DNA from 3 places in the Streptomyces sp. ITFR-16 genome. Region 3 is predicted to be linked to each of the others. Evidence: riboswitches for the same ligand, from Rfam matches in the RefSeq annotation. Region 3 holds a riboswitch; each other region holds the start of a gene.
What was found. Region 3 has a riboswitch for cobalamin ahead of RLT58_RS28040 (cobalamin biosynthesis protein). Riboswitches for the same ligand answer to the same signal wherever they lie in the genome.
Positions count from the first base shown of each region.

Region 1: it holds a riboswitch for cobalamin, as region 3 does, so the genes downstream of both, RLT58_RS11605 (ribonucleoside-diphosphate reductase subunit alpha) here and RLT58_RS28040 (cobalamin biosynthesis protein) in region 3, are expected to answer to the same signal.
Region 2: it holds a riboswitch for cobalamin, as region 3 does, so the genes downstream of both, RLT58_RS34045 (prenyltransferase/squalene oxidase repeat-containing protein) here and RLT58_RS28040 (cobalamin biosynthesis protein) in region 3, are expected to answer to the same signal.

Region 1 covers NZ_CP134609.1:2,642,669-2,652,276, reverse strand. The annotation lists gene RLT58_RS11620 (GlxA family transcriptional regulator) at 1-892, opposite strand, end outside; gene RLT58_RS11615 (hypothetical protein) at 974-1,186, shown strand; gene RLT58_RS11610 (ribonucleotide-diphosphate reductase subunit beta) at 1,201-2,217, opposite strand; gene RLT58_RS11605 (ribonucleoside-diphosphate reductase subunit alpha) at 2,217-4,643, opposite strand; cobalamin riboswitch at 4,783-4,920, opposite strand; gene RLT58_RS11600 (GNAT family N-acetyltransferase) at 4,973-5,485, opposite strand; gene mctP (monocarboxylate uptake permease MctP) at 5,622-7,250, opposite strand; gene RLT58_RS11590 (DUF3311 domain-containing protein) at 7,247-7,501, opposite strand; gene RLT58_RS11585 (GntR family transcriptional regulator) at 7,752-8,516, opposite strand; gene RLT58_RS11580 (extracellular solute-binding protein) at 8,822-9,608, shown strand, end outside.
Region 2 covers NZ_CP134609.1:7,689,406-7,699,013, forward strand. The annotation lists gene RLT58_RS34030 (TetR/AcrR family transcriptional regulator) at 195-791, shown strand; gene RLT58_RS34035 (YhgE/Pip domain-containing protein) at 779-2,065, opposite strand; gene RLT58_RS34040 (prenyltransferase/squalene oxidase repeat-containing protein) at 2,304-3,716, opposite strand; cobalamin riboswitch at 3,839-3,916, opposite strand; cobalamin riboswitch at 4,015-4,143, shown strand; gene RLT58_RS34045 (prenyltransferase/squalene oxidase repeat-containing protein) at 4,350-7,025, shown strand; gene RLT58_RS34050 (hypothetical protein) at 7,022-7,945, shown strand; gene RLT58_RS34055 (energy-coupling factor transporter transmembrane component T) at 7,951-9,135, shown strand; gene RLT58_RS34060 (ABC transporter ATP-binding protein) at 9,132-9,608, shown strand, end outside.
Region 3 covers NZ_CP134609.1:6,328,665-6,338,272, forward strand. The annotation lists gene cobN (cobaltochelatase subunit CobN) at 1-90, opposite strand, end outside; gene RLT58_RS28035 (cobyric acid synthase) at 111-1,652, opposite strand; gene RLT58_RS28040 (cobalamin biosynthesis protein) at 1,649-2,641, opposite strand; cobalamin riboswitch at 2,786-2,918, opposite strand; gene RLT58_RS28045 (hypothetical protein) at 3,079-3,312, opposite strand; gene RLT58_RS28050 (inorganic phosphate transporter) at 3,326-4,585, opposite strand; gene RLT58_RS28055 (class II aldolase/adducin family protein) at 4,821-5,480, shown strand; gene RLT58_RS28060 (alpha/beta hydrolase) at 5,547-6,674, shown strand; gene RLT58_RS28065 (hypothetical protein) at 6,859-8,169, shown strand; gene RLT58_RS28070 (VOC family protein) at 8,220-8,630, opposite strand; gene RLT58_RS28075 (KPN_02809 family neutral zinc metallopeptidase) at 8,698-9,588, opposite strand.

The sequences.
Region 1 (9,608 bases), 3.7 Mb from region 3:
GGTGGCGCAGGGCCGCCGCATTGCCGAAGCCCGCCTGACCGGCGATCGTGTCCATTGTTTCATCGGAGGTCTCCAGCAGATGCTGGGCCAGCAGCACCCGCTGCCGCAGCAGCCAGCGGTACGGGGTGGTGCCCGTCTCCTGCTGGAAGCGGCGGGCGAAGGTGCGCGGCGACATGTGCGCCTGGGCGGCCAGCTGCTCGACGGTCATCTCGCGGTCGAGGTGGCGCTCCATCCAGGCGAGGGTGTCGCCGACCGTGTCGCAGCGGGTGCGCGGCAGCGGGCGCTGGATGTACTGCGCCTGCCCGCCGTCGCGGTGCGGGGGCACCACCATGCGGCGCGCGATGGTGTTGGCGGCGGCCGGTCCGTACGCCTGGCGGACCAGATGCAGGCATGCGTCGATGCCCGCGGCCGTCCCCGCCGAGCTGATGACCGGGCCCTCGTCCACGTACAGCACGTCCGGCTCCACCTTGGCCTTCGGGAAGCGGCGGGCCAGCTCCGCGGCGTGGCGCCAGTGCGTGGTGCAGCGCCGGCCGTCCAGCAGGCCGGCCGCGCCCAGCACGTACGCCCCCGAGCAGACGCTGAGCACCCGCGCGCCCCGGTCGACGGCCCGGCGCAGCGCGTCCAGGACCTCCTCGGGGTACTCCCGGTCCATGAAGTGGCTGCCGGCCGGTACGGCGATGAGATCGGCCTCTTCGAGCCGGTCGAGGCCGTACGGCGTGCTGATGGTGAAACCGGCGTGGGTCCGCAGCTGCGGGCCCTCGGCGGAGACCACGGCAAAATCGTGCACGGGCAGGCCCTCGTCGCTGCGGTCGAGTCCGAAGACCTCGCACAGGACGCCGAGTTCGAAGGGGTGGACCTCGTCGAGGAGAAGGGCGGCGACATTCTTCAGCATGCCACCAGTGTGGCAGTAATTCGATGCTCTATGACAGTCCTGCCACTGATGCGACCGGCCGGAAGCGACGACAGTAGAGCCATGAACACATTCATGAACTACCTGGGCATTTCCGCTGTTTTCGCTCTCGTGCTGCTGCCGGCGCTCGTCGGCGCCGCCCGGGAACGCCGCATCGACCGCCTGCTCCGGGAGGCGGAACGGGCCCGGAGTGCCGAGCCGCCGGAAACGGCGGACGCCGCACGGCCGGTGGGGGCCGCACGGCGTCCGTACGTCAGGAGCTGGGCGCGGATCTAGCCGGTCCGGGCGGTCTAGAACTCGTCGTCGAAGCCGACCGTGCCCTCGACGGCCACCTGGTAGGCGGACGGGCGGCGCTCGAAGAAGTTCGTCAGCTCCTGGACGCCCTGGAGCTCCATGAACGAGAACGGGTTCTCGGAGCCGTACACCGCGGGGAAGCCCAGCCGGGTGAGCCGCTGGTCGGCGACGCACTCCAGGTACGCGCGCATCGACTCGGTGTTCATGCCGGGCAGCCCGTCGCCGCACAGGTCGCGGCCGAACTGAAGCTCCGCCTCGACGGCCTCCTTCAGCATGTCGGTGACCTGCTGTTCGAGGGCGTCGTCGAAGAGGTCGGGCTCCTCCTTGCGGACGGTGTCCACGACCTCGAACGCGAAGTTCATGTGCATGGTCTCGTCGCGGAAGACCCAGTTGGTCCCCGTGGCGAGGCCGTGCAGCAGCCCGCGCGAGCGGAACCAGTACACGTACGCGAAGGCGCCGTAGAAGAACAGCCCCTCGATGCACGCCGCGAAGCAGATCAGGTTCAGCAGGAAGCGGCGGCGGTCGGCCTTCGTCTCCAGCCGGTCGATCTTCTCGACCGAGTCCATCCAGCGGAAGCAGAACTGCGCCTTCTCGCGGATCGACGGGATCTCCTCGACCGCGTCGAAGGCGGCCGCCCGGTCGTCCGGGTCGGGCAGGTAGGTGTCCAGCAGCGTCAGATAGAACTGGACGTGCACGGCCTCCTCGAAGAGCTGCCGCGACAGGTACAGCCGCGCCTCGGGGGAGTTGATGTGCTTGTACAGCGTCAGCACGAGGTTGTTGGAGACGATCGAGTCACCGGTCGCGAAGAACGCCACCAGCCGCCCGATCAGGTGCTGTTCGGCGGGCGACATCTTGGCGAGGTCCGCCACGTCGGAGTGGAGGTCGACCTCCTCCACGTGCCAGGTGTTCTTGATCGCGTCCCGGTAGCGCTCGTAGAAGTCCGGGTAGCGCATGGGACGCAGGGTCAGTTCGAAGCCCGGGTCGAGCAGGTTCTTGTCTTCGTTGGAGCTCATTACTGGCAGGCCTCGCAGGACTCGGGGTTTTCGAGGGAGCAGGCGATCGCGTCCGCGTCGGGCGCGCCGGCCTGCTGTACGGGAATGGGGGCGGCGGCCGCCGTCTGGCCGGACGCGGCACGCGCGATCCGGGTCGCGGGGCGGGAGCGCAGGTAGTACGTCGTCTTCAGCCCCTGCTTCCAGGCGTACGCGTACATCGAGGAGAGCTTGCCGATCGTCGGCGTCTCCAGGAACAGGTTGAGCGACTGGCTCTGGTCGAGGAACGGCGTACGGGCCGCCGCCATGTCGATCAGGCCGCGCTGCGGGATCTCCCACGCCGTGCGGTACAGCGCCCGCACGTCCTCGGGGATCCAGGCGAATCCCTGCACCGAGCCGCTCGCCTCGCGCAGCGCCTCGCGGGTCCGCGCGTCCCATACGCCGAGCCGCTTCAGCTCGTCGACCAGATAGCCGTTGACCTGGAGGAACTCACCGCTGAGCGTCTCGCGCTTGAAGAGGTTGGAGACCTGCGGCTCGATGCACTCGTACACACCCGCGATGGAGGCGATCGTCGCCGTCGGCGCGATGGCCAGCAGCAGCGAGTTGCGCATCCCGGTCTTCGCGACCCGGGCGCGCAGGGCGTCCCAGCGCTCCGGCCAGCTCAGCTCGGTGGCGTAGTGGTCGGGGTGCAGCACACCCCGGGCGGCACGCGTCTCGGACCAGGCGGGGAGGGGACCCGACCGCTCGGCGAGATCGCAGGACGCCTCGTAGGCGGCCAGCATGATGCGCTCGGAGATCTTCGTGGAGAGCGCGCGGGCCTCGGGGGAGTCGAACGGCAGCCGCAGCTGGAAGAAGACGTCCTGGAGGCCCATCGCGCCCAGACCCACCGGCCGCCAGCGGGCGTTGGACCGGCCGGCCTGCTCGGTCGGGTAGAAGTTGATGTCCACCACGCGGTCGAGGAAGGTCACGGCCGTACGGACGGTGGCGTCCAGGCGCTCCCAGTCGATCGTGCCGTCGGCGACGAACGCGCCGAGGTTGACCGAACCGAGGTTGCAGACGGCCGTCTCGCCGTCGTCGGTGACCTCCAGGATCTCCGTGCACAGGTTGGACGAGTGCACGACGCGGCCCGGCTCGGCGGTCTGGTTCGCGGTCCGGTTGGAGGCGTCCTTGAACGTCATCCAGCCCTGGCCGGTCTGCGCGAGGGTCCGCATCATCCGGCCGTAGAGCTCACGCGCCGGCATGGTCTTGCGGGCGAGGCCCTTGGCCTCGGCGGCCCGGTAGGCGGCGTCGAACGCGTCGCCCCACAGGTCGACCAGCTCGGGCACGTCGGCCGGGGAGAACAGCGACCAGGTCCCGTCCGCGTCGACCCGGCGCATGAACTCGTCCGGGATCCAGTGCGCCAGGTTGAGGTTGTGCGTGCGCCGCTGGTCCTCACCCGTGTTGTCGCGCAGTTCGAGGAACTCCTCGATGTCCGCGTGCCACGTCTCCAGGTAGACGGCGGCGGCGCCCTTGCGCCGGCCGCCCTGGTTGACGGCGGCGACCGAGGCGTCGAGCGTCTTCAGGAACGGCACGATGCCGTTGGAGTGGCCGTTGGTGCCGCGGATCAGCGAACCGCGGGCACGGATGCGGGAGTACGAGAGGCCGATGCCGCCGGCGTGCTTGGAGAGCCGCGCGACCTGGTGGTAGCGGTCGTAGATCGAGTCCAGCTCGTCCAGCGGCGAGTCCAGCAGATAGCAGGAGGACATCTGCGGGTGGCGGGTGCCGGAGTTGAAGAGCGTGGGGGAGGAGGGCAGGTAGTCCAGCCGGCTCATCAGCCCGTACAGCGCGGCGACCTCGCCGAGCGCGCGCTCGGATTCGTCCTCCGCGAGCCCGGCGGCGACCCGCAGCATGAAGTGCTGCGGGGTCTCGATGACCTGGCGGGTGTGCGGGTGGCGCAGCAGATAGCGGCTGTGCAGGGTGCGCAGGCCGAAGTAGCCGAAGCGGTCGTCGGCGCCGTCCGCGAGCGACTGCCCGATCAGCGCGTCCAGGGCCTGCGCGTGGAGCGTCACGAACGCGGCGGTGCGGTCCGCGATCAGGCCCTCACGGTGTCCGACGGCGACCGAGGCGGAGAACGACGTCGCGCCCTGCCCGGCCGCCTCGTCCGCGATGGTGCGGGTGAGGAGACGGGCGGCGAGCCGGGAGTACGCGGGGTCCTCGGAGATCAGGCCCGCGGCGGCCTCGGTGGCCAGCGAACACAGCTCGGCCTCGTCCGACCGGGCGTTGCGGCCGCGCAGGGCTGCGGCGGCGACGCGTCCGGGGTCGGTGTCGGGCAGATCGGCGGTGAGGTCGGTCAGGGTCCGCAGCAGTGCGGTGCCCGGTCCGTCCTTCGCGGGTCCGGCGGACCGGACCGCTTCGGCCTCGGCTGCTTCGGACTCGGCCGCTGAAACCGGATCGGCTGGCGCGATGGTCACGTGGTGCTCTCCCTCGCTCGGCTCGGGGCCGGCGGGGAGCGGGGGCAGCCGGGCGGAGCGGGACCCGGGCAGGGCAGCACTCCGTGCGGCGTCCACCGGCCCATCCGCGAGGCCCGGACGTCTGGGCATCCGGTTCGGTCGAGCCGGATGCGCTGTCGGCAGGTCCTCGGACTGACGGGTGCACAAAAGCACACCGAATACACCGTTGCGGGACAGTTCCGGATTCGCACCGGATTTCCCTGCGGCGACAGCGAGCACGAGCATACATGTGGGGGCCGCCGGATGCGGCAGCCCCCACATGTTGTGTCGTACGAGATCTCAGTGCGCGCTCACACCAGGGGCCGGAGCTCCAGGCGGTACGTCAGCAGCTTCAGGTCCTCGATCGGATTCCAGTCCCTCTCGGGGGTCCGGACGAAGCCGAGGCGCCCGTAGATTCTATGGGCACCGTGCATCGCCGGCTGCGTCGACAGGACGATCCCGGTGACGCCCGGGGTGGCTCGTGCGCGCTCGATACAGGCCCGTACCAGCGCCTCACCCGCTCCCGCTCCCCGGGCCTCGCGGGAGACCGCCAGCATCCGGAATTCGGCTTCGTCGGGCGCGGCGATGTCGCACCAGGGGTTGCCCGGCGGGGCGTAGGTCACCCCGCCCAGGACGCGGCCCCGCGTGTCGGCCGCCACCAGCACCTCGGCCTCGGCGGCCCGGCGGGGGACATCGCGCAGCTTCACCAGATACGGGTCGTCGGCGCCGAAGTCGAGGAGGCCGTCCCCGAGATAGGCCTCGGCGGTGATCTCGCCGAGGACCGTGTGCTCGGCGGGCTCGACCGGCCGGATCGTTATGTCCATGGGCGGAAGTCTGCCGCACGCCCGGGCCGGGCCCGCAAGCGATTTGCGCCGGCACTCCGAGCGCTTGGACGCGCGGACGGGCCGCCGCGCCCCCTCCGCGCGTGCGGAGGGGGCGCGACGGCCCGTCGCGGTGCCGTCAGTGGCCGCCCGGCGCACCCGCCGTGGCCGGCGGGAGCTCCGTCTGCACGCCCGGGTCGCCCGCGTCCGCGGTGTAGTCGCCCGGAGCGGTCTCGTCGACCCCGGCGGGCGCCTTCACGGCGTTCAGGACGAAGGTCAGGACCACGGTGACCACGATGTTCAGCACGAAGGCCGTCAGGCCGATGTAGCCGATCTCGCCGAGGCCCGGGATCTCCTTGGAGGACCCGCCGAAGTGCTTCTGGGTGGGGCTCGCGACCCCGTAGGCGGCGGCCGTCCCGTAGATCATGCCGACCGCCCAGCCGGCGAGCAGCGCCCAGCGGTGGAACCAGCGGGTGAACAGGCCGCCGACCAGGGCAGGCATCGTCTGGAGGATCCAGATCCCGCCGAGCAGCTGGAAGTTGATCGCGACCGTCTTGTCCATGGTGAGGACGAAGGCGAGCGCGCCGACCTTCACCAGCAGCGAGACCAGCTTGGAGACCTTGGTCTCCTGGGCGGGCGTCGCGTCGGGCTTCAGGAAGTCCTTGTAGATGTTGCGGGTGAACAGGTTCGCCGCGGCAATCGACATGATCGCGGCCGGCACCAGCGCGCCGATGCCGATGGCGGCGAAGGCCACCCCCGCGAACCAGTCGGGGAACATGTTCTCGAACAGCTGCGGGATGGCCAGCTGGCCGTTGTCCACCTTGACGCCGGCGGCGATCGCCATGAAGCCGAGCAGCGCGAGCAGGCCCAGCATCAGCGAGTACAGCGGCAGGATGGTGGTGTTGCGCCGGATCACCTCACGGCTGCGGCTGGAGAGCGTCGCCGTGATGGAGTGCGGATACATGAAGAGCGCCAGCGCGGAGCCCAGCGCCAGGGTGGCGTAACCCCACTGGCCCGCCTCGGCGGGTGCGAGGGCGCCGGTCGGCTTGCCGCCCGGCGGGCCCGCGAATTTGTCCTGCGCGGCGGCGAAGATGTCGTCGAAGCCGCCGAGCTTGATCGGGATGTAGATGATCGCCACGGCGATGACCAGGTAGATCAGTCCGTCCTTGACGAACGCGATCAGCGCGGGAGCGCGCAGCCCGGAGGAGTACGTGTACGCGGCGAGCACCGCGAACGCGATCAGCAGCGGCAGGTCCTTGACGAACCAGTTGGTGTTCTCGCCGCCGCCGACGCCCATCACGTCCAGCACGGCCTGGATGCCGACGAGCTGGAGCGCGATGTACGGCATGGTGGCGAGGATGCCGGTGACCGCGACGGCCAGTGAGAGCCCCTTGGAGCCGAAGCGGCCGCGGACGAAGTCCGAGGTGGTGACGTAGCCGTGCTTGTGCGACACCGACCACAGGCGCGGCAGGAAGGTGAAGATCAGCGGGTACACCAGGATGGTGTAGGGCACCGCGAAGAAGCCGGCCGCGCCCGCCGCGTAGATCGCCGCGGGTACGGCGACGAAGGTGTACGCGGTGTAGAGGTCGCCGCCGAGCAGGAACCAGGTGACCCAGGTGCCGAACGACCGGCCGCCGAGGCCCCATTCGTCGAGGCTGGCCTCGTTCTCGGCCTTGCGCCAGCGCGCGGCCATGAAGCCGATGACCGTGACGGCCAGGAAGAAGAAGATGAAGACGCCGAGCGCGACGCCGTTCACGCCGTCCTTCATGCCGACGCACCCCCCTTGCGGGCGCGCTGGTCACGCTGCCACAGCTTGTACGCGATCATCGTGAGCGCGGTCGAGATGAGCACCCAGAGCATCTGGTACCAGTAGAAGAACGGGATGCCGATGAACGTCGGGTCGATCTTCGCGTACGAACTCACCCAGAGCATCGCCACGAACGGCGCGATGAGGCAGAGGGCGATGACCACCCGCACCGGTGTGACGGTGGGTGGCTTTCCTTCTGGGTCTGCTGGCATGGCGGCGACTCCGTCCCCTCGCTGATCACCTGGTGTAATGCGCACGAAATCTAGGCGAGGGTCCCGGCCAGCGTCACCCCCTGTCCGCATTGCGGTCCGGCAACGGTCGTGAGACGTCGGACAGATAGCCGAAATAAGGTCACACGTCGGGAAGTTGGTCCAGACCAATGGTCGTTCCGGGGGCTCCCCGGGGCAGCGAAAAGCCCCCGGGCGGGGCCTCGGGGGCTGTTCACGTGCGGTGACGGGGCGGTCAGTCCAGCGGGCGCTTCAGACGGGCCACGAACTTGTAGCGGTCGCCCCGGTAGACCGAGCGCACCCACTCGACCGGCTCGCCCTGCTCGTCCAGCGAGTGCCGCGACAGCATCAGCATCGGCAGGCCCACGTCCGTGCCGAGCAGTCCGGCCTCGCGCGGGGTGGCCAGGGAGGTCTCGATGGTCTCCTCGGCCTCGGCCAGCCGTACGTCGTACACCTCGGCGAGGGCCGTGTAGAGCGAGGTGTACTTCACCAGCGAACGCCGCAGCGCGGGGAAGCGCTTGGCCGACAGGTGCGTGGTCTCGATGGCCATCGGCTCGCCGCTCGCCAGCCGGAGCCGCTCGATCCGCAGCACGCGTCCCCCCGCGCTGATGTCGAGCAGTCCGGCGAGCGTGTCGTCGGCGGTGACGTAGCCGATGTCCAGGAGCTGGGAGGTCGGTTCCAGGCCCTGGGCGCGCATGTCCTCGGTGTACGAGGTGAGTTGCAGGGCCTGCGAGACCTTCGGCTTGGCGACGAAGGTGCCCTTGCCCTGGATGCGCTCCAGCCGGCCCTCGACCACCAGCTCCTGGAGCGCCTGGCGCACGGTGGTGCGCGAGGTGTCGAACTCGGCGGCCAGGGTCCGTTCGGGGGGCACCGGGGTGCCCGGCGGCATGGTGTCCGTCATGTCGAGGAGATGTCGCTTCAGCCGGTAGTACTTCGGGACGCGCGCGGTGCGTGTACCCGCCCCCGTCTCGGTCTCCGAACTGCCCCCGTCGGCACCCATGGCCCGCCTTCCCGACTGCTGCGTTGCTGCCGTCACCGGCTCCTCCGTCTGTCGCGGCTCACATGGTGGCACGGTCCGGTCACGGCTCGTCGCCCTCCCTCAGGTGTCGGTCCTATAACGGACGCGAGTGCACTTCTTATACACCCTTGACACCCCTAAAGGTCTAGGCCAAGCTCCCGGTACTGGTCTAAACCATTAAAGACCAGGTCCCAGCCCCACGGGCAGTACCCGTCGTATGAGGTTGTGCGACGGACGGCGTTCTCGGGTGGTGGGGGGATTTTTCTTGCATCCCTGAGGAGGGTGTCGTGAAGCGCGGACTCATCGCGGCCATTGGTGTCGTAGCTCTCATGGCCGGTGCCACTGCCTGTGGCTCGGACGACAAGACCGACAGCAGCAGCAAGAAGGCCGGCCCGGACAGCTACAAGGGCCAGACGCTGACCGTCTGGGCCATGGACGGCTCCACGCCTCCCGGCTGGACCAAGGGTCTCACCGCCGCCTTCGAGAAGAAGACCGGCGCCAAGCTGAAGTTCGAGACCCAGAAGTGGGACGGCATTCAGCAGAAGATCACGACCGCCCTCTCGGAGTCGACCCCGCCGGACGTCATCGAGGTCGGCAACACCCAGACCCCCGCGTACGCGGCCACCGGTGGCCTCGCCGACCTGAGCGACCTGAAGACGGAGATCGGCGGCGACTGGGTCGACGCCCTGAACAAGTCCTCGGTCTTCGACGGCAAGCAGTACGCCGCCCCGTGGTACTTCGCCAACCGCGTCGTCATCTACAACAAGAAGGTCTGGGCCGACGCCGGCATCAAGGACACCCCGAAGACGCGCGACGAGTTCTTCAAGGACCTCGACGCCATCAAGGCGAAGGGCAAGGCCGAGCCGATCTACCTGCCCGGCCAGAACTGGTACTTCTTCGACGGTCTGACCATCGGACAGGGCGCGGACCTGGTGAAGAAGGAAGGCGACAAGTACGTCTCCAACCTCGCCGACCCCAAGGTCACCGCGGCCATGGAGCTGTACAAGAAGTACCAGTCCTACTCCAAGGCCCCCAAGGACAAGGACGAGGCCACCCCGCAGCAGGCCGACGTCT
Region 2 (9,608 bases), 1.4 Mb from region 3:
CGTGGTCGTACGTCGAGCTGAGAGTGGGCGGGGGAAGAGGAGAACGGCGACGCCGTCGAGGGCGCCGGGCCGGTGCGTACCGGCGGAATCCCCCGGCTTCGCGGCGGGTCCTCCCGTAGCCACAGAAGCACAACGACCAAAAAAGTGCAACGGTACAACTTTTGGGATCAGGCACCCTTGTGTACGATAAAAGAATGACGACACCGATCGGACGGCGGGAACGCAAGAAGGCCGCCACGCGCAAGGCGCTCGCGGACGCCGCTCTGCGGCTCTTCTGCGCACACGGATACGACGCCGTGACCCTGCACGACGTCGCCGAGGCGGCCGACGTCTCCACCACCACGCTGCTCAAGCACTTCCCCGGCAAGGAGGCGCTCGTCTTCGACGAGGAGGCCGACCAGGAGGCCGGGCTCGTCGCGGCCGTCCGCGACCGCGCCCCCGGCACGACGATCCCCCAGGCCCTGTGCGCCCAGGTCAAGCGCGCCCGTGTCCGCTCGGCCGGCTCCGACCCCGCCTACCGCGACTTCCTCGACCTGGTGACCGGCACCCCGGCGCTCAGCGACTACGCGCACCGCATGTGGATGCGCCACCAGGACGCCCTTGCCCGGGCGATCGCCGCGGACATCGGCGCCCCGGCCGACGATCCGCGCTGCGCCGCCCTGGCGCGGTTCGCCCTGGAGAGTTCCGCCCTGGCCCACGACGCCGCAGACGCCGGGCACGCCGTCGACGTCGCCTTCGATCTGCTCGAACACGGGTGGGACGGCGGCCGGGCGCAGGGTCACCCCGGCTGAGGGACCAGCCGGTCCAGACCCTTGCGGTCGTAGTAGCGCGTCATCGCGAAGCCGAACACGAGCGCCGCCACGAAGCCGATCGCCACCATGATCCAGCCCCGGGTGAGCCCCGCGTCCGCCTGGGCGTCGAAGTACAGGATCGCCCTGACACCGGCGGCGAGCTGGCGCATGGGTTCGAAGGCGGCCAGGAACCGGTAGAACGACGGCACGGCCTCCAGCGGCACCGTGGCACCGGACGACGGCAGCGCCAGCGCGATGAACACGAACATGGCCACGAGCTGCCCGACGCTGCCGAACGCGGCGTTGATCGCCTGGACACCCAGACCGACCGCGAGGCACGCGCAGTACGAGAACAGCCACAGCTGCACCACATGGGGTGCGTCCATCCCCAGGACGGTGATGGTCGCCACCATGAGCGCCGTGGTGGTCAGCACCGTCAGTCCCGCGGTCATGACCATCTTCAGCAGCAGTGTCTGCGTCCGGTCGATCGGCAGGGTCGGGCGCCGGGTGTGCCAGGGGCCGATCTCGGTGTCCGCGTAGCCGAGGGAGGTGTCGACACCGGTGTGCACGATGTTGGCGCTCAGGAACCCGGCGAGCACCAGCAGCAGCGTGTAGTAGAAAGCGCTCAGCCCCAGACCGGTGTGTTCCCCGATCGGATGCCCCACCCGCGTGCTCACCGCCACCGGGTCGGTGAGGAGAAGACGCGTCGTGGCGTTCGCCCCGGCGGCCGTGGCCGACTTCGTCAGCTGCTTCCCGATCGACAGCGACGACTGCTGGGCGGCCTTCTGGGCGATCTGGGCCGCAAGGGAGGAACCGAGGCTGCCCGCGCCCGGGTTGGTCAGCACCGTCATCGTCGGCCGGACCGTCGCCCGGGCCGTCGTCAGCCGCCCCACCGACGCGGTGAAGTCGCCGGGGATCTCCAGCGCGCCGAACACCTTGCCCGCCGCCAGCTTCTGCTGCGCCTCCGCCCGGCTCACCCGGTGCCACCGCACCTGCTTGCCGGGGGTGGAGGCGACGACCGCCGCGCTGACCTGGGTGCCCAGGTTCTCCCGCTGGCCCGGCAGCGGAGCGCCGGTGTCCGCGTTCACCAGAGCGATCGGCAACTGGTCCAGGCTGCGGGCCGGCGTGAGGATGCCGCCCATGTAGAGCAGCGACAGCACCAGGGTGACCAGGATGCTGAGCAGGCCCGGAGCGAGCCAGATCTTCCACCGGCGCAGCACTCGGCCGGCGGAGGCCGGCGGGCCGGGGACGCGGGCGGGGATCTCGGTAGCCATACCACTCCACGGGCTCGTGACGGCGATGCGGTCGCTGAAGGGCCCACGGAAGCGGACGGTTCCCTCGTTCCCTGGGCTGCCGCAGGCACCGCCTGCGGACGCATCACGACCATAGAGCGAGCACGACGGAACGGAAGGTTACGACACTTTGACGGCAGGTCATGTCGTGGTGCGCACGCACCGCCCCGCGCGGCGGCCGGCCTCGCTGCGGGCCGGCCGCCGCACGGGAACGCCGAGGTCAGGCGCCCCAGCGCAGGGCGATCGTGTCGCCCGCGTTGATGACCTTGTTCCGGGCGGCGCCGGCGAAGGCCGAGCCGTCCACGCCGACCTTCCAGGTGTTCGACCCGCTGTTGGCCTTGCCGTTGAGGGCCGTGATCGTGCCGGTGCCCGAGGAGGGCGTCACCCCGCTGACACAGCCCGACGGGGTCGCCGCCGTCGTCGCCGCGTCGAGGACCGCGCCGAGCGTGGTCGTCGTCCCGGTCGGGGTGAAGGAGACGGAGCACACCTTCAGGCCGCCCGTGCCGTCGTCCACGGTGAGGGCCAGCTTGGTGGCGGTGCCGGGCGTGAACGCGGACTGCGCCACCCACTGCGGCGCGCCGCTGGTGGCGGGCGCCGGGGGAGTGGCGGTGAAGCCCCCTCCCGCGACCGCACGCAGCCCGTCGATGGAGGCGTAGGCGGACGGCGAGGTGTCGCTCGGCAGGTACTTGAATCCGCCGCCGGGGTTGAACTGCTGGGCGATCAGGAAGTCGACGGGGGTCTTGCCCGCCGAGGTCAGGAAGTCGCCCGTCTGCGGGTTGATGCCACAGGCGTTCAGGCCGGACACGGCCCAGCCGTTGGAGTCGGTGTTGACGCCGAACATGGCGTTGAACGCGCCGCTCGTGGGCACCAGTTTGCTCTTGAGGAACGCCTTGGCCTGCGTGATGTCGGTGTCCGTGTTCGGCACGCCGGAGACGCAGAGCGCCGCCATCGCGGCACCGGTCATGTCGATGTCGCTCGTGCTGCCGAGCTGGCCCGCGTCGCCCTCGGCCTTGCTGTAGTTCCAGCCGCCGTCGTTGTGCTGGTTGGCGCGGATGCGGGTGATCAGCGCGGAGCGCAGCGCCTGGGGTATGCGCTGCGCTCCGGCCTGGGTCTTCGCGCCGCCCAGGGCGAGCGCGGCGAAGACGGTGCCGTTGAAGTTGGCCGAAGGGCCGAAGTAGCCCGGCTCCGCCGTCTGCCAGTAGCCGTAGATGTCGCCGATCAGGTTGCGGGAGGCGGAGACCCGGGCCGGGTCGATGCCGGCCGCGTACGCGTTGAGGGTGGCGCGTTCGTAGTCGGTCACCACCGGTGTCGCCGAGGGCCAGCCCGCCGTGGCGAGCAGACCGCGGTAGACGGATCTCGCGTTCTTCGTGGCGTCGCCGCCCGGTGTGACGTCGACGGCCGCCGTACCGGCGGAGGCGAGCGCGCTGAACGCCCACTCGTTGGAGAGTCCCGCTCCGGCGTACGAACCGTCCGCCGCCTGAAGGGACTTGAGGTATGCGACACCGTTCGTCTTCGAGGTGGCGATCTGGGCCGGCGTGGCGGTCGCCGCGGCCGGCAGGACGCTCAGACAGAGCGCCCCGAGGGAGACGGTCGCCGTGAGGGCGAGACGGGTCGGGATGAGGGTACGGGGCATGGCCTGCTCCTGTGATGAGGGGCGCCGGCCGGGCCCCGCGTCCCGCCTCGAAGGCAGGGCAGCAGTGGCAGGGGCCGCCGCCCGAACGCGTGGACCGGCTTCCTGTGGTGCACCGCCGCCATGGGCATTCGGGCTCGGAGCGGTCCCCGCCGCTCCACACCGTTGCGCGTCAGCCCCGGCCTCTCACCGGGTTCCCCCATGTGGCAGCCCAGGACGCTACCCCAGGCCGTGCGGTCCTGCCAGCAGCCCCCGCGCCGCCCTCCGCGCGCTGCCACACGTCGTCTTGACGCCGTGTGCGGCACCGTGCTCCAATCCGCCTGATAAGCACGAGGTTCCAGGGGAAGCCGGTCGAAATCCGGCGCTGACCCGCAACCGTAGGCCCGGCATCCGCCGGGCGAGCCGGATTACCTGGGCCCTGATCTGCAGCGAGAAACGCCGTCGCGGACTACGGCGTGGTCGACAGCTCCACCCCGTGGTGACCTCTGGGGTGCGGGCGCCTCTGCCACGTTCCTGTCCTCGCGGCGCCAGGACGAGGGGGCCGCGGTGGGGACCGCAACGGCACAGCGAAGAGACCGACAGGCGGGGGCCCGTGCGTTCCTGGCCCTGATATCCGCGGCGTTCCTGCTGCTTGCCATGTGCGTGACACTCGTCACCGTCACCCCCGCCTCGGCCGACCCCCTCGGGGACTGCACGGCCAGCAGGGGCGCGATCGTCGCCGTCGACTTCGGTCCCTTCGGCGGCAAGGTCGAGCGCGGCTGCGACACGACACCGACGACCGGGTACGAACTCCTCCACGAGGCCGGGTTCACCACCGAGGGCACCCAGCACGACGGCCCCGCCTTCATCTGCCGTATCGGCCTCGGCTCCGGCACGCAGTACCCGACGACGGCCCAGGAATCCTGCGTCCTCACCCCGCCCGCCACCGCCTACTGGTCCTACTGGATCGCCTCGCCGGGCCAGAACAAGTGGACCTACAGCCAGTACGGGGCCATGGACCGCAAGCCCAAGGACGGCGATGTCGACGCCTGGGTGTTCGGCGGCACCGACATCGGCGGAACCACCGGCAAACCGGCCTTCACCCCGGACGAGGTGCGGGCCCAGGGCGGCACGGGGACCCCCGACCCCGGGAACACCCCCACCGTCGCGCCGGGGGCGATCGACCTCGCCGCCGCCTCGGCCTGGGTCGACAGCGCGCTCAAGGACGGCGAACGCGTTGTCGACGACGGCGCCGACACCCCCAACTACCTGCTGACCACCGAGGCGGCCTACGCACTCGCCGCCACCGGCGGCCACGGCGGTACCCTCGACAAGGTCACCGCCTTCCTCGCCGCCCACGCCGACGACTACGCCTACCCCTCGGGCGCGGGCCAGGCACCGGACGCGACCGCCGCCGCCCGCCTCGCCCTGGTGGCCGAGGCCACGGAGGGCGACCCGCGCCACTTCGGCGGCCACGACCTGATCGCCGGCCTCGTGGACAACGTCTGCACCACCGGCCCGACGACCTCCGGCTGCACCGCCCCGGGCGACTTCCGCAACGCCTCCTACGGCGACGGCCAGGCGCTCGCCGTCCTGGCCCTGCTCCGCGCCGACGCCGTCCCCCCGGCCGCGGCCGTCGAGCGGCTGACCCAGCTCCAGTGCGACGACGGCGGGGTCACCGGCATCCTGATCGGCCCCGACGAGTACTGCGACGGCGACCCCGCCACCACCGGTCTCGTGGCGCTCGCCCTGAAGGAGGCCGGCGGCCGGGACGCGGCCGTCGCCAAGGCCCGTACGTACCTGAAGAAGGCACAGAGCGAGAACGGTTCCTTCGCCGGCTACACCGGTTCCGCCACCGGCAGCGTCCACGCCACCGCGTACGCCGCCCAGGCGCTGCGCGCACTCGGCGACACCGCGCAGGCCGACGCGGCCGTCTCCTGGCTCTCGCGCGAGCAACTGGACGGCGGCGGCTTCGGCTTCGAGCAGGACGCCACCGACCCGGCGCTGTACGCGACCTCGCCCGCCGTCCTCGCCGGCGCCGGGACCGACCTCGTCCGCCTGACGGTGAAGGAGTCCGGGCCGACCGACCCGCCCACCACCGGGCCGCCCACGACGAAGCCGCCCACCACCGCCCCGACCCGCCCCGCCGGCGAAGGCCCCGACCTGAAGAAGGGCGTCGCCTACCTCACCAGCGCGGCCAACCTGAAGCAGGGGCAGTACTACGTCGCGGGGACCGGCTCGGGCCACGCGGACTTCGGCCTCACCATCGACGGTGCCTACGCGCTCGCGGCGACCGGCCTGAACAACGACAAGCTGCGCGGGATCGTCGACTTCCTCGACAAGGGCGGCAAGGACGGCGAAGGAAGAACCCTCCAGGACTGGACCGGGACCGGCACCGAGTACGCGCTCGGCGGGTCCATCGGCAAGGCCGCCCTGCTGGCCGAGGCCGTGGGCCGCGACCCCCGCGCCTTCGGCGGCAAGGACCTCGTCGCCGGACTCGATGCGGCCGTGTGCGCCGCGCCGAGCAAGGCGCCGGACCGCAGCTGCGCCGCCAAGGGCGCCTACACCTACGCCCCTTCCGTCTTCTCCCAGTCGCTGGCGGTCATGGCCCAGCTGAGAGCCGGTGAGAAGAAGGCGGCCCAGGACCCGATCGCGTACCTGGAGAGCCTCCAGCACGGCAGCGGTGCCTGGCCCAGCCTGATCCCCGCCACGGGCGACTCCGACGTCGACTCCACCGCCATCGCCGCGATGGCCCTGGACCTCGCCGGCGGCGAGAAGGCGGACCGGGCCGTCGACAAGGCGCTCGGCTGGATCGCGGGCAAGCAACTGCCCGACGGGGGCTTCCCCGGGGCAGCCGGTGACTCGGTCAACTCCGCCGCCCTCGCGGTCCAGGGGCTCTCCCTGGACGCCGAGCGCTACGACGCAGAGATCGCCAAGGCCCGTAAGTTCCTCGCCGGCCAGCAGAACGGCGACGGCGGGTTCAACGTGGCGAAGGAAGGCCAGCGCGGATCGGATCTGCGCGCCTCCACCCAGGCGGTGGGCGGGGCGACCGGCATCTCGTTCGGCACGCTGGAGCGCAGCCTCACCGGCACCGCACCCCAGCCCACCCCGAGCCCCGGCGCCTCCACCCCGCAGATCGTCACCCCCGACGACTCGACGGGCGGCACGGGCGGCATCGCCGACACCGGCACGGGCGGCTCCGGCGGAGGGGCACTGGCCTCGACCGGTGTGCAGGCCGTCGCCCTCGCCGGTTTCGCCGCCCTGCTCGTCGGCGCCGGATGGCGCGTGGTCGTCATGGGCCGTCGCCGGGCCGCCGCAGGGGAGCGGGCATGAGCATCCCGGCATGGCGCAGGGCCGTCCGAGCGGCGGCCGCCCTTCTGCTGTCCGCTGCCGCGCTGACGGCCAACGCCTCCTCGGCGGCGGCCGATCCGCAGCCGATGGGCCGGTGCACCACCACCTCCGGCGTCGTGCTCGCGGTCGACTTCAGCCACTGGGGCGGCCCCGTCTACCGCTCCTGCGGCACCACACCCACCACCGGGTACGAACTCCTCAACCAGGGCGGCTGGCGCACCACCGGCACCGGGCACGACGGCCCGGCGTTCATCTGCCGGATCGGCTACAGCGGCCACCGGGGCGGCAAGCAGTACCCCACCCCTCAGCAGGACGACTGCGTCCTGACGCCGCCCGCCTCCGCGTACTGGTCCTACTGGCACGCCGACCCGGGCGCCAATTCCTGGGAGTACAGCCAGCTCGGGGCCATGCTCTACCGCCCGAAGCCGGGCAGCGTCGACCTGTGGATCTTCGGCGGCACCGACATCGGCGGCACCGAGGGCCGGCCCACGCTCACCCCGGACCAGCTGCGCGCCCACAACACCCGGGCGCAGGGCAACGCGGGCAAGCCCGCCTCGACCGAGCGCGCCCCCGAGCTGCCACCGGGCACCGACACCGGCCCCCAGCCGTCCGAGCCGAAGAGACCGTCGCCCACCGAGCCGGCCTCCGCCAGGGCGAAGCCGTCCCCGAGCCCGTCGCCCAGCGCCTCCGACTCCCCGTCACCGAGTCCGTCCGGGACCGTCACGCCCAGCCCGGCCCCCAGCGCCCCGGGCACGGGAAAGAAGGTGGTCGACGCCGAGCCGGCCGCCGACGCGAAGGCCGACGCGGGCTCCCGCGTGCCGGTGATCGTCGGCGGGGCGCTGATCGTGCTCGTCGCCGGGGCGGCCGTATACGCGGCCGTACGCCGGCGCCGCACGGAGTGACCCGGGTGCCGGACACCGCTCCCGAATCGGCCGCACCGGTGTCCGGCCACGCGCCGGACACCGGCGGCCGACGCCTGCCCAGGACGCTGCACCCGGTCGCCTGGTGGATCTGGGCGCTCGCCCTGGCCACGGCCGTGAGCCGCACCAACAACCCGCTGCTGCTGTTCCTCGTCCTCGCGGTCCTCGGATACGTCGTCACCGCCCGCCGCACCGAAGCCCCCTGGGCGCGCGGCTTCAAGTACTACCTCTGCCTCGCCCTCACCGTCGTCGCGATCCGCGTCCTGTTCCGCGCCGTGTTCGCCACCGGCATCACCCCGCACGACCACTTCCTCTTCTCGCTCCCGCACATCCCCACCCCCGACTGGTACGCCGGCATCCGGCTGGGCGGCCCCGTCTCGCTGGAAGCCCTGCTCTCGGCCGCCACCGACGGGCTGCGGCTCGCCTGCATGCTGTGCTGCATCGGCGCCGCCAACACCCTCGCCAACCCCAAACGGGCCCTGCGCGTCCTGCCCGGCGCCCTGCACGAACTCGGGGTCGCCGTCACCGTCGCCATCAGCGTGGCCCCTCAACTCGTGCAGAGCGTCCAGCGCGTCGCCCGCGCCCGCCGGCTGCGGGCCGGACGCAACAGGGGCCTCAAGGCGCTGCGCGGCATCGTCGTCCCCGTCCTGGAGGACGCACTCGAACGCTCCCTGCGCCTCGCCGCCGGCATGGACTCCCGGGGCTACGGACGCGCCGGCACCGCCACCCGCCGCTCCCGGCGGATCACCGGCGCGCTCATGCTCCTCGGCATGTGCGGCCTGTGCGCCGGGGCCTACGGGCTCCTCGACGCGACCACACCCGCCTTCCTCGGACTCCCCGCGATGGCTGCGGGAGCCGTGCTGTGCGTGGCGGGCCTGCGGCTCGGCGGACGCCGGGTCTCGCGCACCACCTACCGGCCCGACCCGTGGCTGCTGCCCGAATGGACCGTCGCCGGCACCGGGGTGCTCTCCGCCGTCCTGCTCTTCGGCAACGTCGGCTTCGACGCGGCCGAGCTCAACCCCTCCATCTACCCCCTCAGCTGGCCCACCCTGCCGGCGGTGCCGACCTTCGCGATCCTGCTCGCCGGGACCGCCGGATTCCTCGCACCGCCGCCGGCCCCGCCGCACGCGGCCGTACCCCGGCAGCGCGCCGAGAAAGCCGAAGCCACGTGATCACCTTCGACCAGGTCACCGTCCAGTACGACGACGCGGCCCGGCCCGCCCTGCGCGAGATCGACCTCACCGTCGAGGAGGGCGAACTCTGCCTCGTCGTCGGCCACACCGGCGTCGGCAAGTCCACCCTCCTCGGCGCCGTCAACGGACTCGTGCCGCACTTCACCGGCGGCACCCTCCACGGCCGCGTCACCGTCGACGGCCGGGACACCGCCCACCACCCTCCCCGCGAACTCGCCGATGTCGTCGGTGTGGTCGGGCAGGACCCGCTCGACGGGTTCGTCACCGACACCGTCGAAGAAGAACTCGCCTATGCCATGGAGCAGTTGGCCATCGCACCCCCAGTCATGCGCAAGCGCGTCGAGGAGACCCTCGACCTGCTGGGCCTCGCCGACCTGCGCCACCGCGCCCTGCACGAACTCTCCGGCGGCCAGCAGCAGCGCGTGGCGATCGGCTCGGTCCTCACCGCGCAC
Region 3 (9,608 bases):
GGTCGGGTTGCCGATCCGGAAGGGCGCGCCCGAGGCGCGGGCGGCCAGCAGGTCCGTGTCGGCCGTCGACAACAGCAGCACGGTGCTCAGCGGGGCGTTCGACGGGGCGTTCATGCGGGTGCTCCAGGTGCTCCGGGGGCGATGAAGGGAAGTCCTGCCGGTGCGCCCGACTCGATGAGTCGCCACAGCGCATCGGTGTCCGCGTGTTCTTCGATGAGGTCGCCGAGCCGGTCGAGCTGTTCCTCGCGCAGCTGGGCGAAGCAGGTGTCGGGGGCGGGGACGAAGCGCCGGCCGGCGGCCCGCGCGATCTCGGCCAGGAAGCGGCGGCGGAACGCGTCGCTCTCCAGCGAGCCGTGCCAGTGGGTGCCCCACACGGAACCGGACCGGCAGCCGTCGAGGCGGCCGCCCTGTCCGTCGGTGAGGAAGGGTTCGCCGCCGCGCACGTCGGCGACGCCGTGGTGGATCTCGTACCCCTCGACCGGGGCGCCGAGCGCCTCGCCGACCGGCCGGGCGAGGGTCTTCTCGCGGTCGAACCGGACGCGCACGGGCAGCAGTCCGAGCCCGTCGACCCGCCCGGCGCGCGACTCCACCTCGTCCTCGATGTGTTCGCCGAGGATCTGGTAGCCGCCGCAGATCCCGAGGACCGGGCGGCCCTCGGCGGCGCGCCGCAGCAGGGCGTCGGCGAGTCCGCGCTCGCGCAGCCAGGCCAGCGCCTTCACGGTGCCCCGGGTGCCGGGCACGACGACGAGGTCGGCGTCGGTCAGCTCCTCGGCGCGGTCCACGAACCGCACGACGACGCCGGGTTCGGCGGCGAGCGCGTCCACGTCGGTGAAGTTGGACATCAGCGGCACGGCGCACACGGCGACGCGCAGGACGTCCTCGCCGTGCGGCGGGGCGACGACCGACTCCCGTACGGCGCCGCGCAGCGAGACCCGCAGCCCGTCCTCCTCGTCGATCCCGAGGCCGTGGGCGAACGGCAGTACGCCGTACGTCGGCCGTCCGGTGAGGCCGAGCAGCATGTCGAGGCCGGGCTCCAGCAGCGAGACGTCGCCCCGGAACTTGTTGACCAGATAGCCGGCCACCAGCGACTGGTCCTCGGCCGACAGCAGCGCCGTCGTGCCGAAGAACGAGGCGAAGACCCCGCCCCGGTCGATGTCGCCGACGACCACCACCGGGAAGCGTGCCGCCCGTGCGATGCCCATGTTCACGATGTCCGTGCGCCGGAGATTGATCTCGGCCGGACTGCCCGCCCCCTCGCAGATCACCGCGTCATACGTGCCCCGAAGCTGCTCCAGGCAGTCCACGACGGTGGAAAGAAGCTGTTCCTGCCGCCCGCCGTGGTAGCCGCGGGCGCTCATCTCGCCGACCGCGCGCCCCATCAGGACGACCTGGCTGGAGCGGTCGCCGCCGGGCTTGAGGAGCACCGGGTTCATCAGGGCGGTCGGCTCCACCCGGGCGGCCTGGGCCTGCATGGCCTGGGCGCGGCCGATCTCGGCGCCCTCGCGGGTGACGAAGGAGTTCAGCGACATGTTCTGCGCCTTGAAGGGCGCGACCTTCACGCCCCGGCGCACCAGCCAGCGGCAGATGCCCGCCGTGACGACGCTCTTGCCCGCGTCCGATGTGGTGCCGGCCACCAGCAGCCCACCGCTCATACCGCTCTCCGTCCTGGGACCTGTGCATCTGGGGTACGGGTGAGGCGGCGGGCGGCGAGTCCCGCACCGAGGCGGGCCGCCACGCTGACGCCGAGGGCGAGCGCGCCGACCCGGCGCGAGAGGCGTACGGCCCGTTCGATGTCGGCGGTCTCCACCGCCCGGCCCGTCCCGCCGTTGAGGACGGGGCGGTGCTCGACCCGGCCGCCGTAGGCGAGAGTCCCGCCCAGGCGTACGCCGAGCGCGCCGGCGAACGAGGCTTCCACCGGGCCCGCGTTGGGGCTGGGGTGCTTGGCCGCGTCGGCCCGCCAGGCCCGGACCGCCTCCCGTGGCCGTCCCCCGGCGGCCACGGCGAGCAGGGCCGTCAGCCGGGCGCCCGGCCAGCCCGCGAGGTCGTCGAGGCGGGCCGAGGCCCAGCCGTAGCGCAGATGGCGGGGCGACCGGTGGCCGACCATCGCGTCGAGCGTGTTGACGGCGCGGAAGCCGACGAGCCCGGGGACGCCGCCGAGCGCGCCCCAGACCAGGGCGCCGACCACGGCGTCCGAGGTGTTCTCGGCGACGGACTCCACGACGGCGCGGGCGATCTGTGGCCCGTCCAGGGACTGCGGGTCGCGGCCGCACAGGTGCGGCAGCCGCTCCCGGGCGAGTTCGACGTCCCCGGCGGCGAGCGCGCCGCCGATGGCGCGGGCCTCGCGCCCCAGGGACGTACCGCCGACGACGGACCAGGTGGCGGCGGCGGTCAGCGCGACGGAGGCGGCGGGGTGGCGCCGCAGGGCGCGGGCGGCCAGCGCGGCGCCCCCGGCGGCGCCTCCGGCGCAGAGCAGGGTGTGCAGCGCGCCCCACCCGCGGTGGTCGCGCCACAGCCGGCGTTCGACGCCCGCCGCGGCCCGCCCGAAGGCGGCGACCGGGTGCCCCCTGCGGGGGTCACCGAGCAGCAGATCGCCGATCAGACCGGCCGTGGCGCCGTACGCGAAAATGCGATCGGCACGCACGGTTCAGCCGGCCGTCGCGCCTCGGAGGACCTTCGTACGGGCAACTGCTGGCGGGAAGGGCACAGGGACGGACGCACGGCGGCCGGGCATGGCGATATGTCCTCACTCAGGGTCCGCGCCCTGGTTCGACGTGACCGGCGACGAGAGTCTCCTGGCTTCCGGATCCGCAGTTCCCCCGGTCTTCCAGTCCGCTCGCGCGAACCGTGACTTCCGGTGGTGGGGGACTGCTCCCCGGTGACAGTGGCGGGACCGCGCCGGATTCGCACCGGCTTCCTCTGCTGTCGCCGTAATGGCTCCGGCAGTCCACCACGCTCCGCGAACACCCGTCAACCTGCCGTTGACCTGCGACGGCGCAGTGTGCGTAGACACACATCGGGCCGGACACACACGCGGTGTGTCCGGCCCGACGGGGAGGAGCGGGGAGAGGCCGGCGGGCCTCAGGCGACGATCAGATAGATGCCGTACGCGACCGCCGCGGCGCACAGCCCGAAGCAGACGTACGCGCCCGCGCGGGCCATCAGGAGCGACCCGCCCGGCTGTCCGCCCTCCGTGGCGGGTCCGGGCTGCTTGGAGAGTCCGACGATGCCGAGGGTGAAGAGGCCCACCAGGCCGACGGTGGCGACGAGAGAGACGCCGAAGACGGTGCCGAGGGCTGCCCAGTCGATGTGCATGTGTCCTTCGTCCTTACACCGTGGCCGGTCGGGCCGGGTCGGTCACAGGGGCGGCGGGGGCCGGGATGGTGGCCGTGAGGTCGTGGGCCTGCGCCTGGGCCGCCGCGGTGGGCGGCGGGCTGACGGCCGCGATGGCGGTGGTGACGACGCCCGCGGGTTCCGCGTCCGGTGCGACGTCCCCGTGGCCGACCGGCTTGCGGCGGGAGAGCACCCAGATCGCGCCGGAGCCCGCGATCAGCAGCGCCGCGACGACCACGACGCCCCAGGTGCCCTGCTTGGTGAGGAACTCGGCTCCCGCGCCGACCAGTCCGGCGGCCGGCAGGGTCAGGCCCCAGGCGACGAACATCCGGGTGGCGGTGGACCAGCGGACCACGCCCCCCTTGCGTCCGAGGCCCGCGCCCATCACGGCGCCGGAGCAGGACTGGGTGGTGGAGAGGGAGAAGCCGAGGTGCGAGGAGGCCAGGATGACGGTCGCCGCGCTGGTCTGGGCGGCGAAGCCCTGCGGCGGCTTCAGCTCGGTCAGGCCGCTGCCCATGGTGCGGATGATGCGCCAGCCGCCGAGGTAGGTGCCGAGTGCGATGGCGAGGCCGGCGCAGACGATGACCCAGACCGGCGGGTTGGAGCCGGGGGCGAGGACACCGCCGGTGACCAGGGCGAGCGTGATGATGCCCATGGTCTTCTGCGCGTCGTTGGTGCCGTGGGCGAGGGAGACCAGGCCGGCCGAGGCGATCTGCCCGGCACGGTAGCCCTTGGCGGTCGCCTTCTCCTGGGCGCCGCCCGTGACTTTCCCGCCGATCCGGTACGTGAGCCGGGTGGCCAGCAGCGCGGCGAGACCGGCGACGACCGGGGCGGCGACGGCGGGGAGCAGCACCTTGGTGACGACGGTGCCGCCGTCGACCGACGACCAGCCGGCGGACATCACCGCGGCGCCGATCAGGCCGCCGAACAGTGCGTGGGAGGAACTGGACGGGAGGCCGACCAGCCAGGTCAGGAGGTTCCACAGGATCGCGCCGACGAGCGCGGCGAAGATGACCTCGGTTCTGAGGCCGTCCTCGTTGATGATCCCGCCGGAGATCGTCTTGGCGACCTCCACCGACAGGAACGCGCCGACGAGGTTGAGAACGGCGGACATGGCGACCGCTGTCTTGGGTTTGAGTGCGCCGGTCGAGATGGTGGTGGCCATCGCGTTGGCGGTGTCGTGGAAACCGTTCGTGAAATCGAACACTAGAGCTGTCACGATCACAATCGCGAGCAGCAGCGTGATGTGTTCCATTTACCCAGGCAATCGTTCGACGTCAGTGGCACGTGGACCGTAGGCAACCTGAGTGAACGGAAGATGAACTGAGCAGGGCGTTGTGGTGACCCCAACCGGAGTGCCGCCGCCCTGTTCCGTCACCGTGTGATCACGGGTGGAGGGCACAGGGCAGTGTGGGCCCCGAATCCGGGGCCGGCGCGGCCCGTGGGGGAGGGGCGGTGACGGGCCGCTCATCCGGTGAAAGGATCTTCGTATGAGCGACGGATGGCGGGATTCGATCGAACTGGCCTGGGACGCGGTCGTCACCACGGCCCGCAGGACGGCGTCCGAGGGGCTCGTCGTCGGGACCTCGGGCAACGTCTCGGTCCGGGTCGGCGAAACGGTGCTGGTCACCCCGAGCGGAGTGCCCTACGACCGGCTCCGCCCCGAGGACGCCGTCGGCGTCGACCTGGACGGCAACCGGGTCATCGGCGAGCTGGCCCCCACCAGCGAACTCCCGCTCCATCTCGCGGTCTACCGGAACACCGGCGCCGCCGCCGTCGTGCACACCCACGCGGTGCACGCCACGGCCGTCTCCACCCTGGTCACCGAGGTCCCCTCGGTGCACTACGCCGCCGCGCTGCTCGGCGGCCCCGTCCGCGTCGCCGCCTACGCCCGCTACGGCACCGGTGAACTGGCCGCGAACATGCTCACCGCCCTGCGCGACCGCACCGGCTGCCTGCTCGCCAACCACGGCACGGTCACCTTCGGCGCCACCCCCGACGAGGCCTACGACCGCACCGCCCAGCTCGAATGGCTCTGCCGCGTCTGGCTCGCCGCCGGCTCCGTGCCCGGCCGCACTCCCGCCCTGCTGACACCGGACCAGCTGGCCGAGGTCCAGGAGGCACTGAAGGGGTACGGACAGCCGGGCTGAGGCCCCCGGCCACCGGACGGCCCCCGCCCACTGGCAGGGTGCGGTCCGGCCCAGGAGACTGAAGCGGTGCGCCCGGCAACAGCGACGGCAGCGGCCGTCACCTCCCTCCTCGGCGCCGGTGCGGCAGCGGTCGCGGCCGGCCGGTACGCCGGCGACGTCGCCCTCAAGACGCCGTCCGGCCGACCGCTGCCCGCAGACCGCGAACTCACCGTGCACGCGACGGCGGCCGGACAGGTCACCCTGACCCGGTCCTTCACGTCCCTGCGCCCCGGCACCTACGGGCTGACCGGCGAGGGCGTCCACGCCGTCGCCGGCCCCGTGATCGACCAGGCCCACCAGGCCCCCGACACCGTCGTGCGCCGGCTGGAACGCGTCGGCCGGGGCACCCTGGTGCCCGGCGCCAAGGTCCGGCTCACCCCCGCCCTGTACAGCGGCGACCCCGGCACAGCCCTCGGCCTCGACTTCCGCGAGGTGGAGATCCCCGGCGAACTCGGCGGACTGCCCGCCTGGTTCGTGCCCGGCCCCCGCGACACCTGGGTGATCACGGTGCACGGCCTCGGCACCACCCGCGAGCACCCCCTCAACGTGACGGGCTTCCTGCACGGACAGCAGCTGCCCGTGCTCGACCTCGCCTACCGGGGCGACGCCGGGGCCCCGCGCAATCCGGACGGGCTCAGCCACCTCGGCGAGTCCGAATGGCGCGACCTGGACGCCGCCATCCGCTTCGCCGTGCGCTACGGCGCCGAGAAGGTCGTCCTGCACGGCTGGTCCACCGGCGCCTCCATGGCCCTGCACGCCTGCGCCAACTCCGCGCTGCGGGACCGGATCTCCGGCCTCGTCCTCGACTCCCCGGTCCTGGACTGGGCCACCACCCTGCGGGCCCTGGCCGCCGCCCGGGGCGTTCCCTCGGCCCTGCTGCCGCTCGCCGTGCGCGCCGTCCAGGGGCAGACCGGGCTGCGCGGCGCCCGGCTCCTGGACACCTCGCTGCCCGCGACCCTCCATGTGCCGACCCTGATCTTCCACGGCCCCGACGACACCCTGGCCCCCTGGCTCGCCTCCCGCCGGCTGGCAGCCCGCCGACCCGACCTGGTCTCCCTGCACGCCGTACCCCACGCTCCGCATGCGGCGATGTGGAATGCCGACCCGGTCCACTACGAAGAGACACTGCGCCGCTTCCTGACGCCCCTGATGTGAGCCGATGCGCCGCTTCGGCCGATTGGTCCCGGCCGGTGCGGTCAGCCCCGGGCCCCGGTGATCCGCGTTCCGTTTGGGCTTTCGGGCCGTCAGAGGCAAGACTGCTCCCGTGACGTCCCGTACCCCGCGCGACTCCAGGCTGCGACTTGTCCGCCCGCGACCCCTCGCCACCGCTCGCAAGGCGGTGACCACCCGGCGCACGAGGCCCGCGCCCCGCCCGCCCGAGGGCACCCCGCCCCGCGCGGAACTGGCCCGTCAGGCCAGGACCGTACTCGCCGACGCCGTCCGGATCGCCCGCTGGGCGGCCGACGGCGCGAGCCCCGGCACCCCGCCGCTGGCCGCCCAGGCCCTGGAGAGGGCCGCCGCGGCGCTGGAGTTGTCCCCGGCCCAGGTCAGCTCCGGCTGGGACCGGGCCCGCCTCGCCGGACTCGTGGAACTCCACGGCGACACCGCGCGGCCCGGCTGGCGGCTGCGCGCCTGGGACCGCGACGACTCCGCCGTCCTGCGCGGCTGGGTGGCGCTCTTCGACGCCTGGTCGCTCGTCCACCCCGCGCCCCGGGGCATCGAGTCCACCGCCGTCGCCGAGGCCGTCGAGGCCGTGCCCCAGGTGCTCTCCCTGCTCCAGCTCTCGGCGGGCCCCGTCACCGTGCCCGCCCTCCTCGACCTCCTCGGCCAGCGCGTCGCCGAACTCCACGAGGAGCGCTGCGAGGTGCCCTACGGCCCGCAGCCGGTGCCCGCCCCCGCCGAACCGGCCCCCACCGCCCACCCGCAGGAGCTGGTCGCCCTCCTGCTGGACTGGGCCCTGGAAGGGCTGGCCGCCGTCGGGGCGCTCACCCTGGGAGCCGGACAGGCCACCCTCACCCCGCTTGGCAACTGGGCGGTCTGGGTCAAGCTGGAACAGATCTGCGTCGCCGCCCAGAGCCCGGCCGGCAACATCGAGCAGTCCGCCGCCGACATGCTGCTGGGCTGCGCCCGCCTCACCCCCGGTCCGGCCCGCGCCGAATACCGCGCCTGGCTGGCCGCCCGCCCCGTCGGCAGCGCCGTCGCCGAACTCCTCGGCGTCGCCCGGGGTGAGGACGCCCTGCTGCGGGGGCTCGCCTTCGAGGCGCTCCGGGTCGTCGGCGCGCCCGCCGAGCCCGAGGTGCGCGCGGTCCTCACCGACCCGTCACTGCGCCCCTACGCGCTGCTCTGGCTCGCCGAGTACGACGGCGCCGACCCCGAGGACGCGCAGGAGGTCCTCAGCCGCGAGGAGGCCACCTGGCTCTGGGTCGACACGGCGGCCGCCGTGGCCGACCACGGCGAGACCGGGCTGCTGGTCCGCCATCTCGACTCGGCCGTGCAGGGCACCGTCCCCGCCCTGCTCGACGAGGTACGGGCCGTCGGTCATCCGCGCACCGTCCAGGTCCTGGTGGCGCTCGCCGCCGCGCACCCCGACCCCGCTCTCGCCAAGGCCGTCCGCAAGGCGGCGTTCCAGGTGCACACCGGCGGCGCCTGAGCCGCGCGGTCCGGCCGTCCGGGGGAGACCCGCGGCGGGCCGGGCCGTCCTCAGCCCGAACCGGGGGCGTACGTCCCGAAGCTCCAGACGTTGCCCTCGGCGTCCCGCGCCATGTAGTCCCGCGAGCCGTAGTCCTGGTCGGTGGGCTCCATCAGGATCTCCACCCCGTAGGCCAGGGCCCGCGCGTAGTGCGCGTCCACCTCGTCGACGACCACATAGACGCCGGACGGGCCCGCCCCGGCCATCGCCTTGGCGAAGGCGCCCTCGCGGCCCTTGGAGCCGAGCATCACCCTGCCGTTCCCGCAGGACAGCTCCGCGTGCATCACCGCGCCGTTCTCGCCCTCGTACACCGCTTCCTCGGTGAAGCCGAGGCCCTCGGTCAGCGTCCTGATCGCGGCCTTCGCGTCGTCGTACAGAATCGTCGGATAAATGGTCGGAACGCCCGCACCCGCGCCAGTCATCGCGCTCACCTCTCCTGTGATCTGTGTCTCACTTCCCGTCCAGTCTTCCACCGCCCACCGACAACGCTCAGCGGAAGGTGTCGCAGTCGGCCATGTCGCCGCTGCTGAAGCCGGTGGTGAACCACTGCTGGCGCTGGGCGGCCGAGCCGTGCGTCCAGGACTCCGGGGTGACCCGGCCCTGGAACTTCTCCTGGATCCGGTCGTCGCCGACCGAGGCGGCGGCGTCCAGGCCGTCGCGGATGTCGGCCCGGTCGAGCCGGGTGATCAGTGGCCGGCCGGTCGACTCGTCGGGCGTGGTCGTCGCGTGATGGGCCCAGACCCCGGCGTAGCAGTCCGCCTGGAGCTCGACCTTCACCGCGTTGCTGTTCTCGCCGGTCCGCCCGTCCTGCGCCCTGCCCAGGGTCCCCAGCTGGTTCTGCACATGGTGTCCGTACTCGTGCGCCACGACGTACGCCTGGGCGAACGGCCCGCCGCTCGAACCGAACTTCGTCCGCAGCTCGTCGAAGAACCCGAGGTCGAGGTAGACCTGCCGGTCACCGGGGCAGTAGAAGGGCCCCACGGCCGAGGTCGCGGTGCCGCAGGCGGTGCTGATCCGGTCGGTGAACAGGACGGTGCGGGCGTTGCCGTAGGTCCCGCCGCGCCGGGCGAACTCCTGCTTCCAGTAGTCCTGCACGCTGTTGACCACCGCGACGATCCGGCAGTCGTCCTTGGTGTTGGCGTCCTGGCCGGTCCGGCAGCTCTGCTCGACCTGCGCCGCCGACGACGCGGTCGCGCCCGGGTCCGAGTCGCCCGAGGACAGGCCCAGCTGGTCCGGGCCGACGCCGAAGAGCAGTCCCAGGATCAGCGCGATGACCCCCGCGATGCCGCCGCCCACGGTGGCCCTGCCACCCGGGACACGGCTGCCGCGCACATCCTTGACCTCGGACGTGTCCAGATCGGCGTCGTCGTCGAACTGCATGGCACCACCCTCTGCTCCGG